4 regions of the Streptomyces sparsogenes subsp. cuspidosporus genome follow, and region 3 is predicted to be linked to each of the others. Evidence: riboswitches for the same ligand, from Rfam matches in the RefSeq annotation. Region 3 holds a riboswitch; each other region holds the start of a gene.
What was found. Region 3 has a riboswitch for cobalamin ahead of ABFY07_RS08725 (prenyltransferase/squalene oxidase repeat-containing protein). Riboswitches for the same ligand answer to the same signal wherever they lie in the genome.
Positions count from the first base shown of each region.

Region 1: it holds a riboswitch for cobalamin, as region 3 does, so the genes downstream of both, ABFY07_RS36860 (cobalamin biosynthesis protein) here and ABFY07_RS08725 (prenyltransferase/squalene oxidase repeat-containing protein) in region 3, are expected to answer to the same signal.
Region 2: it holds a riboswitch for cobalamin, as region 3 does, so the genes downstream of both, ABFY07_RS35030 (CbtB domain-containing protein) here and ABFY07_RS08725 (prenyltransferase/squalene oxidase repeat-containing protein) in region 3, are expected to answer to the same signal.
Region 4: it holds a riboswitch for cobalamin, as region 3 does, so the genes downstream of both, ABFY07_RS23895 (ribonucleoside-diphosphate reductase subunit alpha) here and ABFY07_RS08725 (prenyltransferase/squalene oxidase repeat-containing protein) in region 3, are expected to answer to the same signal.

Region 1 is NZ_BAAASD010000051.1:1,973-6,617, forward strand. It holds gene ABFY07_RS36855 (cobyric acid synthase) at 1-1,110, opposite strand, end outside; partial or broken gene ABFY07_RS36860 (cobalamin biosynthesis protein) at 1,296-2,255, opposite strand; cobalamin riboswitch at 2,380-2,579, opposite strand; gene ABFY07_RS36865 (hypothetical protein) at 2,781-3,047, opposite strand; gene ABFY07_RS36870 (inorganic phosphate transporter) at 3,060-4,307, opposite strand.
Region 2 is NZ_BAAASD010000044.1:40,686-45,330, reverse strand. It holds gene glxA (radical copper oxidase GlxA) at 1-794, shown strand, start outside; gene ABFY07_RS35035 (glycoside hydrolase family 6 protein) at 1,088-2,146, opposite strand; cobalamin riboswitch at 2,323-2,477, shown strand; gene ABFY07_RS35030 (CbtB domain-containing protein) at 2,515-2,733, shown strand; gene ABFY07_RS35025 (CbtA family protein) at 2,748-3,539, shown strand; gene ABFY07_RS35020 (sortase domain-containing protein) at 3,635-4,243, opposite strand; gene ABFY07_RS35015 (hypothetical protein) at 4,248-4,574, opposite strand.
Region 3 is NZ_BAAASD010000005.1:178,613-183,257, reverse strand. It holds gene ABFY07_RS08735 (CbiQ family ECF transporter T component) at 1-41, opposite strand, end outside; gene ABFY07_RS08730 (SCO2322 family protein) at 38-820, opposite strand; gene ABFY07_RS08725 (prenyltransferase/squalene oxidase repeat-containing protein) at 820-2,139, opposite strand; cobalamin riboswitch at 2,301-2,428, opposite strand; gene ABFY07_RS08720 (TetR/AcrR family transcriptional regulator) at 2,590-3,369, opposite strand; gene ABFY07_RS08715 (TolB-like translocation protein) at 3,566-4,645, shown strand, end outside.
Region 4 is NZ_BAAASD010000021.1:99,537-104,181, forward strand. It holds partial or broken gene ABFY07_RS23885 (2-hydroxyacid dehydrogenase) at 1-456, shown strand, start outside; gene ABFY07_RS23890 (FGGY family carbohydrate kinase) at 610-2,082, shown strand; cobalamin riboswitch at 2,294-2,416, shown strand; gene ABFY07_RS23895 (ribonucleoside-diphosphate reductase subunit alpha) at 2,542-4,645, shown strand, end outside.

The DNA of each region.
Region 1 (4,645 bases), on a different contig from region 3:
CTGGAAGCCCCCGCAGATGCCCAGCACCGGGCGGCCCTCCGCCGCCCGCCGCGCGACCGCCTCGGCCAGCCCCCGCGTCCGCAGCCACTCCAGCGCCCGTACCGTCCCACGGGTGCCGGGCAGCACGACCAGGTCGGCGTCGGCCAGCTCCTCCGGGCGGTCCACGAACCGCACGACCACGCCGGGCTCGGCGGCCAGCGCGTCCACGTCCGTGAAGTTCGACATGAGCGGCACGGCGGCGACCGCCACCCGCAGGATGTCCGCGCCGTGCGGCGGCGCGACCACGCTCTCGCGCACCGCCCCGCGCAGCGACACCCGCAGTCCGTCCTCCTCGTCGATGCCGAGGCCGTGGGCGTACGGCAGCACGCCGAGGGTCGGGCGGCCGGTCAGGCCGCGCAGCATCTCCAGGCCCGGTTCGAGCAGGGTCACGTCGCCGCGGAACTTGTTCACCAGATAGCCCGCGACGAGCCGTTGGTCGGCCTCCGACAACAGCGCGGTCGTGCCGAAGAACGACGCGAAGACGCCGCCGCGGTCGATGTCCCCGACCACGACGACCGGCAGCCGGGCCGCCCGGGCCAGGCCCAGGTTGACGATGTCGGTGCGGCGCAGGTTGATCTCCGCGGGGCTTCCGGCGCCCTCGCAGATCACCGCGTCATGGGTGCGCCGCAGTTCGGCCAGGCACTCGGTGACGGTTCCGAGCAGCGCCTCCCGGCGCCCCGCGTGCAGCTTTTCCCCGGGGGACGCCCCCCCAGACCCCCCGAAGTATCCACGCGCGCTCAGCTCGCCCACCGGCTTGCCCAGCAGCACCACCTGGCTGCTGCGGTCGCTGCCCGGCTTGAGCAGCACGGGGTTCATCAGCGCGCTCGGCTCGACGCGGGCGGCCGCGGCCTGCATCGCCTGGGCGCGGCCGATCTCCGCCCCCTCGCGGGTGACGAAGGAGTTGAGCGACATGTTCTGCGCCTTGAAGGGCGCGACCTTGACGCCCTTACGGCTGAGCCACCGGCAGATCCCGGCCGTGACCACGCTCTTGCCCGCGTCCGAGGTCGTGCCCGCGACGAGCAGCCCGCCGCCCGGCCCGCTCCCGCCGCCCGTGCCATCCGTCCCGCTCATCCTCGATCCCTCCCCGCGGCCGAGGGCCGCGCCGTCGCCTGGCCGTACGCGCCGCCCGCGGCCCCGGGAGCCCCCAAGGACCGTGCCCGGTGAGCGAGCGCGCCATGTGGGGCGCGGGCGGCGCGTACGGGCACGCCGGGCCGCGCGGCCGTGAAGAGCCCCGTACGCGCGGCCGGGAAGAGCCCCGTACGGGCGGGCCGCAGCGCGCCGACGGCCAGCCGGGCCGCGACGGACACGCCGAGCGCCAGCGCTCCGACGCGCCGCGACAGCCGGACCGCGCGCTCGATGTCGACCGCTTCCACCGGCCGCCCGCCGGAGTTGAGCACCGGCCGGTGCTCGACGCGCCCGCCGTAGGCCAGGGTGCCACCGAGCCGTACGCCGAGCGCGCCCGCGAACGAGGCCTCCACCGGGCCCGCGTTGGGGCTCGGGTGGCGGTGGCCGTCCCGCCGCCAGGCGCGCCGGGCGCCGCGCGGATCCGGCCCGGCCAGGGCGGCGAGCACGGCGGTGAGCCGTGCGCCGGGCCAGCCGGCGAGGTCGTCGAGCCGGGCCGAGGCCCATCCGAAGCGCCGGTAGCGCGGCGACCGGTGACCCACCATCGCGTCCAGGGTGTTGACGGCACGGAAGCCCACCAGACCCGGCACCCCGGCCACGGCGCCCCACACCAGCGCGCCCACGACGGCGTCCGAGGTGTTCTCGGCGACCGATTCGACGACCGCGCGCGCGATCTGTTGCTCGTCGAGCGCCTGCGGGTCGCGCCCGCACAGGTGCGGCAGCCGCCGCCGGGCGGCGTCCAGGTCCCCGGCGGCCAGCGCGCCGCCGACGGCCCGCGCCTCCCGGCCCAGCGTGGTGCCGCCGAGCACGGCCCAGGTGGCGGCGGCGGTCAGCGCGGTGTGCGCGGCACGTGAGGGGCCAAGGGCGCGTACGACACGCGCCGTCAGGGCGGCACCCGCGGCCGCGCCGCCCGCGCACAGCGCGGTGTACAGGGCCCCGGCTCCGCGGTGGTCGCGCCACAGCAGCCGCTCGGCGGCCAGCGCGGCGGTCCCGAACGCGGCCACGGGGTGGCCGCGGCGCGGATCGCCCGTGGCGAGGTCGCCGAGGAAGCCGAGGGCGGCGCCGCACGCGTACGAGGCGTGGTCGGCACGCATCCTCAGCCCGCCGTCCCGCCCTGCCGCGTCCGGTCGTGGGGGAGGGGGAGGGGCCTCGTGGGAGGCGGCGGCATGGCGGTGCCGGGCATGGCGGTATGTCCTCACTCAGGGTCCGCGCCCTGGTTCGACGTGACCGGCGGTGAGAGTCTCCTGGCTCCCGGATCCGCGGTTCTCCCGGTCTTCCAGCCTCCGCGCGGGCGGCCGTGACTCGTAGGGCGATGGGAGAGCGCTCCCCGGTGACAGTGGCGGGACCGCGCCGGATTCTCACCGGCTTCCTCTCCTGCCGCCGTTTGGCTCCGGAAGTCCACCATGGGCCGCGAATGGCCGTCAACTCGCGAATGCCCCACCCTGCGTGAGTGTGCCGAGGCCCACACACCCCCCGACGCGACACCCCTTCCACGCCACGGCCGCCGGGCCGGACCACGCCGTGCGGCGCGGCCCGGCCCGGCGGCCGGTGGTGCTTCTCCGGATCAGGCCAGGGTCAGGTCAGGATCAGTCATCGATCAGACCGGTGTCAGGCGGGGATCAGGCCACGATCAGATTGATGCCGTACGCCACGGCCGCCGCGCACAGCGCGAAGCAGGCGTACGCGCCGAGACGCGCGGGCCCGAGGGCCGCGCCCGCCGTGGCCGAGGCGCCGGGGGTGGCGGAGGTGGCGCCCGGGCCCGCCTCCGCCGGCTGGGCCTTGCGGGAGGTGCCGAGGATGCCGAGGGTGAAGACGCCCACGAAGCCGACGGTCACCGCGAGACTGACGCCGAAGACCTGGCCGAGGGCCGCCCAGTCGATGCTCATCGCGTTACTTCCTTAGCTGGTACTGCCGGTGGCCGCGGACGCGCCTGCCGGGGTGGCGGAGGGGGTGGAGGAGACGGCGGCCACCGGCCCGGCGGGCGGCGGGGCCACGGCCTGGATGGCGGCCGTGACGACGCCCACCGGCTCGGCCGGCACGGTCTCGACCTCGTTGACGTTGGTGTGGTCCACGGGCTTGCGGCGCGAGGCCGCCCAGATCGCCGCGCAGGCGGCGACCGCGATCACGGCGACGGCGGTGACGCCCCAGTCGCCCTGGTCCGCGAGGAGCGCCGCGCCGCCCGCGACGAGACCGGCGGCGGGCAGCGTGAGCACCCAGGCGAGGACCATGCGGCCCGCGGTCGACCAGCGCACCACCCCGCCCTTGCGGCCGAGGCCCGCGCCCATCACGGAGCCGGAGCAGACCTGGGTGGTGGAGAGCGCGAAGCCGATGTGGGAGGAGGCGAGGATGACGGTCGCGGCGCCGGTCTGGGCGGCGAAGCCCTGCGGCGGCTGGATGTCGGTGATGCCCTTGCCCATGGTGCGGATGATCCGCCAGCCGCCCAGGTACGTGCCGAGGGCGATGGCCAGACCCGCGGAGACGATGACCCACAGCGGCGGGTCGGAGTCGGGGGCGATCGCGCCGCCGGTGATCAGTGCCAGGGTGATCACACCCATGGTCTTCTGGGCGTCATTGGTGCCGTGGGCGAGGGAGACCAGCGCGGCCGAGGCGATCTGCCCGGCGCGGTAGCCCTTCGCGGTCTCCTGGTCGTCGCGGCCGCGCGCCAGCCGGTAGGTGAGCCGGGTGGCGACCATCGCCGCGACACCGGCCACGATCGGCGCGGCCACGGCCGGGATCAGGACCTTCATGACGATCTTGTCGCTGTTGACCCCGTCCATGCCGACGGAGACCAGGGTGGCGCCGATGAGGCCGCCGAAGAGGGCGTGCGAGGAGCTGGAGGGCAGTCCGGCCAGCCAGGTCAGCAGATTCCAGAGGATGGCTCCGACCAGACCCGCGAAGATCACTTCGGGGCGGATCCCGGAGCCCTCGTCGATGATCCCCCCGGAGATCGTCTTGGCGACCTCCACCGAGAGGAACGCGCCGACGAGATTGAGGACCGCCGACATCGCCACGGCCGTCCGGGGACCGAGCGCTCCCGTGGAGATGGTGGTGGCCATGGCGTTGGCCGTGTCATGGAAGCCGTTCGTGAAGTCGAACACCAAGGCCGTGATGATCACGATCCCGATGAGAAGCGTGATGTGTTCCATCGAACTCCTTCGGGGGAGTGCGATCCCCGCACTTCGTGGCACGGAGCGCCACTGGGTCGCTACAGTTTGTGGTGCACCGCGAGGTGCCGGTCAGGGCTTGGCCGTCGTGTGGTCGCCGAGGTGACCGCACGAGAAGCCCCCTCCTGTGGGAGGGGGAGGAGTCACACACCCGGGCAATCCGTGCGACGGCCAACGGGTGCGCCACGACCGTAAGGACGTGGGGTGAACGGAAGGTGAACTGGGGTGGGCCCAGGGGTGACGCGTCTGTCGGGAAGGGCGGACCGATGATCCCCTGGCCCCTCCCTGATGCGTACAGGGCTGCTCGCCTGCCATGATCG
Region 2 (4,645 bases), on a different contig from region 3:
AGACCTCGATGTCCGTGCTGCTGCCCCCGGCCCAGGAGCAGCGCTACATGGTGCTCGGCGGCGGGGGCGTCGGCGAGGACCCCGAGTCCACCGCGAAGACCCGCGTCGTGGACCTGCACGAGGACCGGCCGCGCTTCCGCGACGGGCCGAAGCTGTACGCGAAGGTCCGCTACCCCAGCAGCGTCATCCTCCCCGACGACACCGTCCTGACCACCAACGGCTCGGGCGACTACCGGGGGCGCGGCGGCAGCAATGTGCTGCTGGCGGAGATCTACGACCCCAGGACCAACACCTCGCGCGGCGTGGCCGACCCGCTGGTGGGCCGCAACTACCACTCCGGGGCACTGCTGCTGCCCGACGGCCGGGTGATGACCTTCGGCTCCGACTCGCTGTTCAGCGACGACGCCAACACCAAGCCGGGCAGGTTCCAGCAGCAGATCGACCTGTACACCCCGCCGTACCTGTTCCGCGGCGCACGGCCCGCGCTGGCCGACGGCGCTCCCCGGACCCTCAGGCGCGGGGCGACGGCCACCTACCGGGCCCACAACGCCTCGGCGATCCAGCGGGTGCGGCTGATCCGCCCCGGCTCCTTCACGCATGTGACCAATGTCGAGCAGCGGTCCATCGCGGTGGACTTCATCACCAGCGGGGACAGCGTCGGCGTCAGGATCCCGGACGACCCGTCGCTGGTCCCGCCGGGGTGGTACATGCTCACGGTGGTGGACGACGAGGGGATCCCCTCCAAGGCGGTCTGGGTGAAGGTGCCCGCCTCCCGGGGCGCCGCCAAGCACTGACCGCGGCAGCCGGACACCCCGACAGCCCGGCTGTCGGGGTCATGCGGCGCTAGGGCCCGTCTTCAAAGGGGGCGTCCGGCCGCGAGCGGCGTCTGGTGCAGGGGGCACCTCCCAGCGGTAGCTGGGGGAGCATCGCAAGGCGGAGGATCGCCCTCGTACTGGGCGCTGCGGTCAATATGCCGCTACCGCGGCGTGGCGGGCGACTCCGACAACACAGCGAGGTGCCGCCCGCCGCGGCAGCGGCTGATGTCACTGCGGCGTCGTGAGCAGGGCGCCCCCTTTGAAGACGGGCCCTAGGTGGCGTTACGGGCGAGGTCGAGCGCGTACCGCGGCCACCACCGGCCGGCCTGGGGGCCGCCCTTGCAGGTGCCGTCCGACTCGCCCGGACGCTTGATCCACAGGTAGGCCGCGACCGCCGGATCGCCCGTGCGGACCGTCGGCGTCTCGCCCAGCGCCCGCCCCTTGGGGTTGCACCAGGCCTCCGGGTCCTCCTTGCCGGGCACCGGGCCCTTGCCGTTGCGGCTGGTGTCGATCACGAAGGGCTTGCCGCCGACCAGGGCGGAGAGCTTCTTGCCGTAGACCTTGTTGTCCCCGGTGGTCTGGTAGTTGGCGATGTTGAGCGCGAAGCCGTCGGCCTTCTTCAGCCCCGCGCGCCTGAGCGGCTCGGCCATCCGGCGCGGGTCCTTGATCCAGTGCGGATTCCCCGCGTCCAGGTAGACCTTGGTGCGGGGCAGGCCCTTGAGCTTGTCCACGGCCCCGGTCAGCAAGTCGTACCGCTCCTCGAGGAACCGCTTGGGCGTGCAGCCATCCACCGCGTGCGGCAGCGCGTCGGGCTCCAGGATCACCGTGGTGGCCCGGTCGCCGATGCCCCTGACCGCCTTGTCCAGCCAGGCGCGGTACGCGTCGCCGTCGGCGGCGCCGCCCTTGGAGTACTGCCCGCAGTCGCGGTGCGGGATGTTGTAGAAGACCAGCAGCGCGTCCCGCTCCTCCGCGGCGGCGGCCTCGGTGAACCCGCGCGCCTGGCCCTCCGGGTCGTCCACGCCCAGCCACTCGGCGACCGGCTGCTCGGCGATCCGCTGTATCAGCCGCGCCTCCTCGTCGTCCCCCTTCCTGCGGTACGCGGCGACCTGCCGGGCGGCGCTGCCGTCCGGGTTGACCCAGTACGGCATGACATTCCGGGGCCGCTGAGCGGGCCTGGCGGCGGCGATCGCCTCCTCCTCGCGGTCGGAGGACGACGAGCCGAAGCAGCCGGAGAGCGCCAGAAGCGACAGCAGCGCCCCCACCACGGCCCCGCCCCGGGCCGCCCCGCCGCGCACGGCCTCGCGCCGGCGGCCGGTGTGACTCCCGTACATCCACTCCCCCTTGGGTGCACGCTCCGGGGGCTCACCCCTCAAGCCCCGGGTAGGACAAGACCGGTCGAAACCCTCAAGACCGATGGAAACCATGCTTACACACCAGACCGACCCCGGTGCGGTTGTCCACAGCCCTTCGCGGGATTTCGCCCGGTTGACAGGCACTCATCCGACTGGGACTCTCCGATGCGACAAGTCCACATATCGAGGCGACGGCACACAGGAACCCGGTGCGACTCCGGGACGGTCCCGCCACTGTGACCGGAAGTCAGCGCGCGCGGGCGCGCCGCGCTTCCGGGAGTCAGGAACTGGCCCGTCGTCCTCCTTCCTGCGAGGGGCGTGGAAACCCCACAAGGAGGCAAGAGCGGATGTCCCTGCACACTGCGCGGCACACCGACCCCGCGGCCGTCTCGGCCGCCACCGTCCGCACCCGCGACTGGCTGATCGCGGCGGGCGCGGTCGTCCTGGCGCTCATCGCGCTGTACGCGGTCTTCATCGACAACGGCTCGCTGATCTCGGCGACCGGCGACTACCTGCACGAGTTCTCGCACGACGGCCGGCACCTCTTCGGTGCCCCCTGCCACTGACCGGGTCCGGCACCATGGCAGACGGCCACGTCCCCGTACTTCCCCTGCTCCGGCGCGGACTGGCGGCGGGCGGCCTCGCGGGCCTCGCCGCCGGGCTGTTCTCCCTGCTGCTGGCCGAGCCCCTGATGGACCGTGCCATCCGGCTGGAGGAGAAACGCCAGGAGGGCGAGCACTCGCACGCCGCCGCGGCCGCGGCGGTCAAGCACCACGAGGAGCTGTTCTCCCGCGGCACCCAGCACTTCGGTCTCGTCGTCACCACGGTGGTCGTCGGGCTGGCGCTCGGCGTCTTCTTCGCGGTCGCGCACGCGCTCGTCCACCGCCGCTCCGACGCCTCCGCCCGGCCCTGGCCCCGCGCGATCGCGCTCGCCGCGGCGGGCTTCGCCGGGCTCTCACTGCTGCCGGGCCTGCGCTATCCGGCCAACCCCCCGGGGGTCGGCGACGCGGGCACGGTCGGCGACCGCCAGCTGATGTGGGTCGCCGCGGTGGTGATCGGCGCCCTCGGCATGGTGCTCGCCTGGCAGGTGCACACCCGGCTGACGGCGGCGGGCCGCGCCCCCGCCGTCTGCCAGACGGCGGTCGCCGGGACCCTCGTCGCGGTGCTCCTCGCCCTGTTCGCCCTTCCCGACAACCCCGACCCGGTGCCCGTCGAGGGCACGCTGCTGTGGGACTTCCGGATGCTCTCGCTCGCCTCCCACGCCGTGCTGTGGGCGGCCCTGGGCGCCACGTTCGGCGCGCTCGGCCTGCGCGCGCTGCGCGAGCGCCGGGCGGCGGGGCACCGGCCGGACCCGGTCCCCAGCGCCGTGTGATCCCCCGGCCCTGAGGCGGGGTGGGCACGGCTCACCCCGCCTCAGGGCCCGGCCCGGTCAGATGCGCGGGGGAATGCGCGGGGAATGCGCGGGGGTCAGATGCGCCGGCTCCCGGTCAGATACGCCGACACGACCACCCGCGCGCCGCGCGGCCCGCCGCCCGCGACCAGCCGCAGCTCCGCCCGCCCCCGGGCCCGCGCCCCGTACACCCGCCGGGCGTCGAGACGCTCGGCGGTCACCAGCGCGACGTCCTCGACGGTGAACTCGGCGACCGTCCCGTCCGCCCGGAACACCCGCACCGCGTCCCCCCGCCTGACCCCGCCGAGGCGGCGAAGGACCCCGCCGTCGGCGGGCCCGACCAGCACCGACGCCCCCGAGGCACCCGGCCGCGCCCCGGCGCAGTGCCAGCCCCCGACCCCGTAGCGGCCCCTCTCCGCACCCGCGACCACCGGGGCCGCGAGCCCCACCGACTCGACGACCACGCCCCGCGGCCGCGCGGAGGGCAGGGCGGGCAGGGGGCGGTGGGCGCGCGGCAGCGGATGCGTCGGGGGGCGCCCCGCCGCCGCCACGTCCCCCGTCATCGGCACCGCGCCGCCCAGTCCCTCCACGGCGTCGTGGCCCCACACCCACAGCCCGAGCAGCAGCGCCGCCCAGATCACCCCGGCGAGCGGCCGGCCCACCCGGCCGGAGCCCTTCCCGGACACCGCCTCAGCCCGCCGCCGGTCCGGCCGGGCAACGGCGGCGGCGCACCGCGAGCCCGGCGACGGCCATCGCCGTGCCCCCGGAGAGCGCCAGTCCGTACGCCTCGGCCCCGCCGAAGTCGTCGCGCGTCGCGGCGTCGGCCGGCGCGGTGCCCGAGTGGGCGCGGTGCACGGGGACGGGACGCGCGGGCCCCGCGTGCGCGGGAGCGGATCGGGCCGGGGCGTGGCGTGCGGGGGCGGCGTCCTCCTGGTCCGCGCCGGCGGGGCCGGCGGCGGCCAGAACCACCGCCGCCGCGCAGGCGGCCGTACGGAGCGTGAGGGCGAGCGGGCGCATGGTGAACCTCCTGACACCACCGAGGCTCACGCGCGCCGCCGGGAGCCGCATCCGCTGCGGCTCCCGGCTGC
Region 3 (4,645 bases):
CCGGTGAGCGGGTGTCCGGCGGGCCGGGCGGCGCCGCTCATCGCCGCTGGTGGCGGCGCGCCTGCCAGACGGCGGCGGCCCCCAGCGCGACCACGGCGGCCAGACCGCCGATCAGCCCGGCCGAGGGGATGCCCCCGCCGCCGTTTCCGGTGTCCCCGCCGTGGCCGCCGTCCCCGCCACTGGTTCCGTCCCCGCCGCTTGCCCCGTGGCTGGTGGCGTCGACCTGCTCCCCGCAGCCCGTGGCGGGGTAGCCGGCGATGGCGCACAGCAGGGCGGCGGAGTTGTAGCGCAGCGGCTTCGCGACGGCCGCCAGCGCGTCCGCGGCGCTCGCGTCCTCGGCGACCCGCGCGCACTCCGTACGGGGCTTCGGCGGGGTGCGGTGGTCGGGGGCGTCGGCGGCCGTGCCGAAGTCCAGGACCACCGCGACGCGTTTGGCGCCGTCCTTCGCGGGGGTGTCCGCGCAGATCGCCTTGAAGTCGGCCGGGCCGCGCGGCCGGGCGGCGTCCCGCGAGTCCTCGCTCACGGCGAACCGGAACCCGACCGTGTCGCCGTCGCCCGGCCGGGCCGTGGCCGGGCCCTGCGTGGCGTACGTCCAGGCGTCGGCGCCCCGCTCCCGCTGCCAGAACGACCAGTAGCGATAGCCCTCGGCGTGCGCGGGGGAGGCACCGAGCGCGAGCGCGGCCCAGGCGAGGGCGGCGCAGACGAGCGCGGCCCGGGCGCGGGCGAGGGCGGTGCGGGCGGAAGTGACGCGGGCGAGGGCGGCGCGGGCGGAGGTCACGCGGGCGGAGGTCAGGCGGGCGGAGGCGGCGCGCGGGCCCATCAGAGCTGCTGCTTCTTCCGGCCGCTCAGCAGGAAGCCGATGCCGATGCCCGCCACCATGAACACGCCCACCGTCCACCAGACACCACCGACACCCCCCTTGTCGTCGTCCTTCTTCTCCCCGTCCGCGTCCTTGCCGGAGTCCGCCTGCGACCCGGACGCGGACACCGACTCCGGCTTCGGACCCGTGGCGTTCAGCCGCTGGACGAGGTCCACGCCGCCGAAGCTGCGCGGATCCGCGCCCGCCGCGTGCGCCGCGAGCACCAGCTTGCCCAGCGCCCCCGGGTCGCCCTTCGCCCAGGCCAGCGCGCCGTTCTTCTCGCTCTGCAGCCACTGCAGGGGCTTGGCGGCGGTCGCGCTGTGCTCCCCGGCGGCCAGCGCGATGATCGCGTCCGCCGTGCCGCCGAAGTCCGGCTGGTCCTTGGCGCCCGGCATCGAGGACAGCAGGTGGCGGCCGTGCTCGGCCATGGTGTCCGCCAGATACGCGGCGGCGGCCTGCCCGGCCTCCGCCACCCCGGCCGGCCTGCCGCCCCCGCCCTTGCCGTCGCCCTTGCCCTTGCCGCAGTCCAGCGGCTCGGGCGCCTTGCCGTCGTCCTTGCCCGCGGGCTCGAAGACGAAGCCCTTGCCCTGGGTGGCCAGCGCGGCGGCCGCTGTCGCCAGGTCGTTGGCCGCCGCCCCGGCCCCGCCCTTGTCCGCCGTGTACGCGAACGCCCCGCGCTCGCCCTTCTTGGCGTCACACCCCAACTGGAGGCCGAGCAGCAGGTCGTACGGGGTCTTACCGCCCTTGGCCGACTTCACCCCCTTCGGGTCCGTTCCCGTGGCCGCGAAGGCGCCGACGGCGGCGGAGGTGGAGTTGGCGTCGCTCGGACCGCCCGGGTTCATGCCCCACCCGCCGTCGTCGTTCTGGTGCTTCTTCAGCCAGGCGACGCCCTTCTCGACGGCCGAGCTACGCCCGCCGACCGCGGCCAGCGCCTGCACGGCCGCCGCCGTCGCGTCGGTGAACTCGCCCTTCTTCGGGTCGCACGCCTTGGCCGGGTCGGCCCGGTACCCGGCGAAGCCGCCGTCCTCGCACTGCTGGCCGGCCAGCCAGTCGATGGCCGACTTCGCCGGGGTGACCCCGACGGCGTCCTGGGCGAGCAGCGCGAGCGACTGCCGCCACACCCCGTCGAACTGCGGGTCCTTGGTGCCGTACAGCCCCTTCGGCAGCGCCGGGCCGGACGGCTTCGGGGAGGGGGAGGCGTCGGCGAACGCGGCGGGGGCGGCGGCCGTGCACAGGGCGGCCAGGGCGGCCAGAGCCGTGGCGCTGCGGCGTACGTTCATGGCGACGGTGCCTCTCGGTCGGTGATCTCGGCGGTGGACGGACAGCGGTACGCGGCCGCGCACGGCCGTCCACCCCGCACGCCGAGGGACGTACGACGCGATGACACCGGGCTCAGCTCCGCATACCTCGACGGTGCCGCCGCCGGACGGGCCGACGGCGGGAGCCTGCGGTGCGCCCGACCAGGTGCTCCGGCTCGTACGCCCTGCGGCACGCACAGCCCGTACTCACGGTTGCGGGTCAGCGCCGGATTCTCACCGGCTTCCCCCGATCGGACGCGGATGAAGTTTTCACGGATACTTTATCCGGCGCCGACCCGGGCCCTTCCACGGCGGTCGGGACCGCTGGGCCGGCCCCTCCGGGACGGGCCCGTACGCTCCGTGTGGGCCTCGGCCCGCCGGATCCGCTCGCCGACCGTGCCGCCGTGCGCGCGGGGGCCGGCGCGCTGCTGCTCAGAGCACCAGGCGGGGGCTGCGACTGAGGCCGAGGAGGCCGAGGAGACGGTCCATCATGTCCTCGAACAGCGGCACCGGGTCGTTGAGCGCGAAGGACATGTGGCGGTAGACGGCCAGGCAGAGCATGCCGTAGATCTGTCGCCAGCAGGTGAGCATCAGGAACACCACGCCGATGGGCACATCCAGCCCGACGACCTCGCGGTAGGTCCGCAACTGCGGCACCAGGGCCGGATCGATCTCCTCGTCGGACGGGTGCGCCAGACCCTTCTCGCGCCACAGCCGCGTGAAGAGCTGCCCGAACGTCCCGCCCAGCTCGCGCGAGATGGCCTGCGGGATGTCCTCCGCCGACGCGGCGGCCGCCTGGGGATAACCGGCCCCCATGAGCAGGTTGAACTCCGCCGGGTTGGCCATCGACCAGTCCAGCACGGAGCGGGTGGCGGCGTGCAGCCGGGCGCTGATGTCGTCGGGGTCCTGGCGCTCCACCGCCCCGCCGACCACCCGCATGAACTCCGCCATGACGTCGTCGTAGACGGCGAGGATCAGCCCGTTCCTGCCGTCGAAGTAGCGGTAGAGGGCGGGTGAGGTCACCCCGACGCTGCGCGCCACGGCGGCGACGGTGAGGCCCTCGACTCCCTCCGCGGCCGTGATCCGGCGCGCGGCGGCCTTGGCATCCCGCTCCAGCTCCGCCCGCAGCCGCTCCCGCCGCGTCAGCCCCGCCACGCGCGCGCCCCCGCCGCCGTCGTTGCCGCCGTCTTTGCCTCCGTCGGTGCCGGACACCGTCGCCTCCTCCTGCTGGTCGGGTGCGCCTCAATGATCCTTCATCGGCGGGCGGGGCCACGGGGCAGCCGACTTGCCGTGAAGAGGCGTTGCATGGTTAATACTATTCTCGCTTCTAAGGGCAGTCACGCTTGTGCTGCCCCGGCAAGGGATCGGTGCTGTCGCGGCCGTGCCGTGGGGGAAGGCGGAGAGCTGAGTGGGCAAGACGTATGGGTCCGGTACGCGCGGGTGGATCGCGGCGGCCGCCGCGACCGTGCTGGCGGTGGGAGGGCTGACCGCGTGCGGCGCGTCCGGCGACTCGGGCAAGGACTCCGGGCGCGGCGGCGTCTCGGGCGGCGGTGGCCGGGAGTCCGGTGCGGGCGCGGCGGGTTCGGCGGGGGACACGCCGGCCACGGTGCGGAAGAACCTCTCCCGGGTGGCCTCGGCCACCGGGCCGGTGATCTGCTGGGACGGAGGCGAGGACGAGGGGTGGCAGGCGGCGGCGTACGACGCCACGTTCAGCAGGCGGATCGCCGCGTTCTCCGAGAAGTCTCTGCTGCCTCGGCTGGCCGAGATAGCACGGGAGACGGGCGGCCACGAGGCCACCGTGACCAGCCTGTGCGGGGACGAGGGGGAGACCGGTGAGAGCCTGGGGGAGACCGGGGTCAGCCCGGTCTCGCCGGACGGCCGCCGCGTCGCGGTCGAGGTGGAGACGGACGACAGCGACTCCCCGTGGCACGTGGGGTGGCTGGACCTCGGCACGGGGAAGTTCACGGACATCACCAAGGCTTCGGAGAAGAAGGGGTACAGCCCGGAGAAGCACTCCGACCGGCACCCCGGCTTCGCCCCGGACGGGTCGCTGTGGTTCCTGCGGGGCTCCGACCAGTTCTTCTCGGCCGACGAGGACGGGCGCCTGTCCCCCCACCGGATCAGCCTGGCCTGTGGCCGGTCGAAGGGGGACGACGAGTACTACCGCCCGGTGAACTCGGTGGCCGTCACCTGCCCCCGCACCATCAACCCGAGCGGCAAGTACGCCGCCTCCCCCGCCACTGTCGCCGTCGGCTTCTCCTCGGTGGACGGGTTCGACCTCGACCCCCTGTCGAACGAGATCGACACATTCGGCGACGCCCCGCTCCACGGGCCGTTCAGCAACCAGGTGGTCGTGCGCGACGACGACGATCTGCGCGGCTGCACCCCCTTGGCCTGGCTCACCTCTGAGGAGCTTCTGTGCAAGGGGCCGTCCAACGACTTCTTCACCGTGCGCGTCGACCCGTCGAAGGCGAGGGAGGTCGACGCC
Region 4 (4,645 bases), on a different contig from region 3:
TTCGGCGCCCACGTGCTGATCGCCGACCCGTACACCGACCCCGAGGCCGCCCGCGCGGACGGCGTCGAGCCGGTCGGCCTCGACGAACTCCTCACCCGCTCCTCCGTGGTGAGCCTGCACGCCCGCCTCACCCCCGAGACCAAGGGGCTGATCAACGCCGACCGACTCGCCCTGATGCGCCCCGGCGCGGTCCTGGTGAACACCGCGCGCGGCGGCCTGCTGGACTACGCCCCGCTGCCGGACGCGCTGCGCAGCGGCCGCCTGGGGGCCCTCGCCCTCGACGTGTACGACATCGAACCGCCGCCCGCCGACTGGCCGTTGCACTCCGCGCCCAATGTCGTCACCACCCCGCACCTCGCCGGCGCCACCCGGCAGACCGCCCACCGCGCGGCCACCATCACCGCCGCCGAGGTCGGCCGCTACGCGCGCGGCGAGAAGCTCGCGCACCCGGCGAACCAGCCGGCTCCCGGAGCTGGTGGCGCGGAGCGCAACCGAGCCGCTACAGTACGTGTCGCGCCATCAGGCGCCGGTCAGGGCTTGACCGTCACGAGGCCGTCACGGCGGCCAAGTGAGAAGCCCCCTCTCTCGGGAGGGAGCGGAGTCACGAGCATCGTCCTCGGAGTCGATGTTGGCACCTCCGTCACCAAGGCCGTGGCTTTCGGCCGGGACGGCAGGTCACTGGCGGCCGCGAGCCGCCGCAGCCGGCTCACCCGCCTGCCCGGCGGGCGGGTCGAGCAGGACCTGGAGGACGTGCTGCGCTCGGTCGCCGAGGTGGTCCGCGAGGTGACCGCCGCCCTGGCCGCGACGGGCCGTGCGGCCCCGGTCGCGCTCGCCCTCACCGGGCAGGGCGACGGGCTGTGGCTGCGCGACGCGGCGGGCCGCGCCGTGCGCCCGCCGATCTCCTGGATGGACGGGCGGGCGGGCGACACCGTGGCCCGCTGGGGCGAGGACGGCACGATCCGCGAGCTGTACCGGCTCACCGGCTCCGGGGTGTTCCCCGGCTGCCACGCGCCCCTGCTGCGTTGGCTGGCGGACCACGAACCGGAGGCGCTGGCGCGCGCCGAGGTCGCGGGCTACTGCGTGGACGCGGTGGCCCAGCGGCTCACCGGCGTGATCGGCGTGGACGCCTCGGACGCCTCCATGCCTTTCATGGACGTGACCACCCGCCAGTACGTCCCGAAGGCCCTGGAAGCGTGCGGAATCGCCGAACACGCCCGGCTGCTGCCGCCGCCCGCCGCGCCCGGCACTGTCCTGGCGCTGGACGAGGCGGGCGCGCAACTGCTCGGGCTGCCGGCCGGACTGCCCGTCACGGCGGGCCCGTACGACCTCCCGGCCTGCGCGATCGGCAGCGGGGTCGAGGAGGCCGGGGACGGCCTGCTGATCGTCGGCACGACCCTCGCCAGCCAGGTCCTCACCGACAGCGCCGTGATCGACCCGGCCGCCGACCCGGCGGGCATGTGGCTGTGCACGCCCGACCGGGACCGCTGGCTGCGCGGCATGCCCGCCATGGTGGGCACGGCGGCCCTGGAGTGGGTCCTGGAGTTCACCGGCGCCACCACCGCCGACCTGGACGCGCTGCTCGCCGGGAGCCCGCCGGGGGCGCGCGGGGTGACCGCCCTGCCCTTCCTCTCCGACGCGGGCGAGCGGGCCCCGTTCGTCGAACCGGCGGCCCGGGGCCGGCTGGACGGCCTGACCCTCGCCGCGACCCGCGCGGACGCCGTACGGGCCGCCTGCGAGGCCGTCGCGTACGCCGCCCGCCACTGCCTGGAGGCGGCGGGGCTGAGCGCGAGCCTCGCGGCCTGCGGAGGCGGCACCCGGTCCGCCGCCTGGACCCAGCTGTTCGCGGACGTCCTCGGGCGGCCCGTGCGCCTTCCCGACGAGCCCGAGGTGGGGGCGCGCGGCGCGGTCGCGGTCGCCTGGCGCGCTCTCGGTGACCCCGTGGACGCGGCACAATGGCGAGCCGATTCGCGTACTGTCGTACCGGACCCGGAGCGTGCCGAGACCTATGAGCGCGGCTACGCCGACTACCGGGCCCGGCTGGCCCGCGCCCTCACCGAGTGGCGGGCGACGACGCCCGCTTGAGGCACCCCCGGCACCGCGCCAGGCGGCCTCGCCAGGCGCCCGCGCCAGGCCCGCGCCGGGCCGCCAGACGGCCGCGCCACGGGCGTGCCGAGGCCGCCTGCAGAGCGCGCGTAGACCGCGCCAAGTCCGGCACTGAATAGCACATTCGTACGAAACACTCCACCTCACGACACAACATGTGGGGGCAGGTGCGCCCGCCACCACAAGATGTATGCTCATGCTCGCTGTCGCCGCAGGGGAATCCGGTGCGAATCCGGAACTGTCCCGCAACGGTGTACGCGTACGCTTTTGCGTACCCGCGAGTCCGAGGACCTGCCGACGGCCGTCTCATACGTCCGGGCCTCGCGGGTTGGGCCGGTGGACGCTGCGCGGTATGCCGTCCGCAGTTTCGGCATGCCCGTACGCGCCCATCGCGCCCCTTCCCGCCCGGCCCCAAGCCGAGCGAGGGAGAGCACTTCAGTGACCATCGCGCCCGCCGATCCGGTTTCAGAGGCAGCGGCTGCACAGGCAGCGGAGGACGCGCCCGGGACCGCCCTGCTGCGGACCCTGACCACGCTCACCGCCGACCTGCCCGCCACCGACCCCGGCAAGGTCGCGGCCGCCGCCCTGCGCGGCCGCCATCCCGGCTCGGACGAGGCGGAGTTGCGCACCCTCGCGACCGAGGCGGCGGCCGGCCTGATCGCCGAGGAGCCGGAGTACTCGAAGCTGGCCGCGCGGCTGCTCACCCTCGCCATCCGGGAGGAGGCGGCCGGGCAGGGAGCGGTCTCCTTCTCCGCCTCGGTGGCCGTGGGGCACCGCGAGGGCCTGATCGCGGACGGCACGGCCGAGTTCGTGACCACCCACGCCGCCCGCCTGGACACCCTGGTCGAGCAGGCGCTGGCCGACGGCGCCGACGACCGCTTCGGCTACTTCGGGCTGCGTACGCTCCACAGCCGCTACCTGCTCCGCCACCCCCTCACCCGCCAGGTGATCGAGACCCCGCAGCACTTCCTGCTGCGGGTGGCCTGCGGGCTCGCCGAGGACCACTCGACGCGCGCGGTGGACGACGTGGCCGAGCTGTACCGGCTCACCAGCACGCTGTCCTACCTGCCCAGCTCCCCCACTCTGTTCAACTCCGGCACCCGCCACCCGCAGATGTCGTCCTGCTACCTGCTGGACTCGCCGCTGGACGAGCTGGACTCGATCTACAACCGCTACCACCAGGTCGCGCGGCTCTCCAAGCACGCGGGCGGCATCGGCCTGTCGTACTCGCGCATCCGCGCCCGCGGTTCGCTGATCCGCGGCACCAACGGCCACTCCAACGGCATCGTGCCGTTCCTGCGCACCCTCGACGCCTCCGTCGCCGCCGTCAACCAGGGCGGCCGGCGCAAGGGCGCGGCCTGCGTCTACCTGGAGACCTGGCACGCGGACATCGAGGAGTTCCTGGAGCTGCGGGACAACACGGGCGAGGAGGCCCGCCGCACCCACAACCTCAACATCGCGCACTGGATCCCGGACGAGTTCATGCGCCGGGTGGAGGCCGACGCCGACTGGTCGCTGTTCTCGCCGGTCGACGCGCCCAAGCTGGTGGACCTGTGGGGCGAGGAGTTCGACGCCGCGTACCGGAAGGCCGAGGCGGAGGGCCTGGCCGTCAAGACCGTCCCGGCCCGCCAGCTCTACGCCCGGATGATGCGCACCCTGGCGCAGACCGGCAACGGCTGGATGACCTTCAAGGACGCCGCCAACCGCACCGCCAACCAGACCGCCGAGCCCGGCCGGGTCGTGCACTCCTCCAACCTGTGCACCGAGATCCTGGAGGTCACGGACGACGGTGAGACGGCCGTGTGCAACCTGGGCTCGGTCAACCTGGCCGCGCACCTGGGCGAGGACGGCCAAATGGACTGGGAGAAGCTGGACGCGACCGTCCGTACCGCCGTCACCTTCCTCGACCGCGTGGTGGACATCAACTTCTACCCGACCCAGGAGGCCGGGGCGTCGAACTCCCGCTGGCGGCCGGTGGGGCTCGGCCTGATGGGCCTCCAGGACGTCTTCTTCCGGCTGCGGCTGCCCTTCGACTCGCCCGAGGCCGAGCGGCTGTCCACCCAGATCTCCGAGCGCATCATGCTCGCGGCGTACGAGGCGTCCTGCGCGCTCGCCGAGCGCCACGGCCCGCACCCGGCCTGGTCCGCCACCCGCACCGCGCGCGGCGTGCTGCATCCGGACCACTACACGGACGCGGTGGCGACCTGGCCCGAGCGGTGGCAGGCGCTGCGCGAGCGGATGGCGAACTCCGGCATGCGGAACTCGCTGCTGCTGGCCATCGCCCCGACCGCGACCATCGCCTCGATCGCGGGCGTGTACGAGTGCATCGAGCCGCAGGTCTCCAACCTGTTCAAGCGCGAGACCCTCAGCGGGGAGTTCCTCCAGGTCAACTCCTACCTGGTCGACGACCTGAAGAAGCTCGGCGTGTGGGACGCCCAGAGCCGTGAGGCGCTGCGCGAGTCCAACGGCTCGGTGCAGGACTTCTCCTGGGTGCCCGAGGACGTGCGGCGGCTCTACCGGACGGCGTGGGAGATCCCGCAGC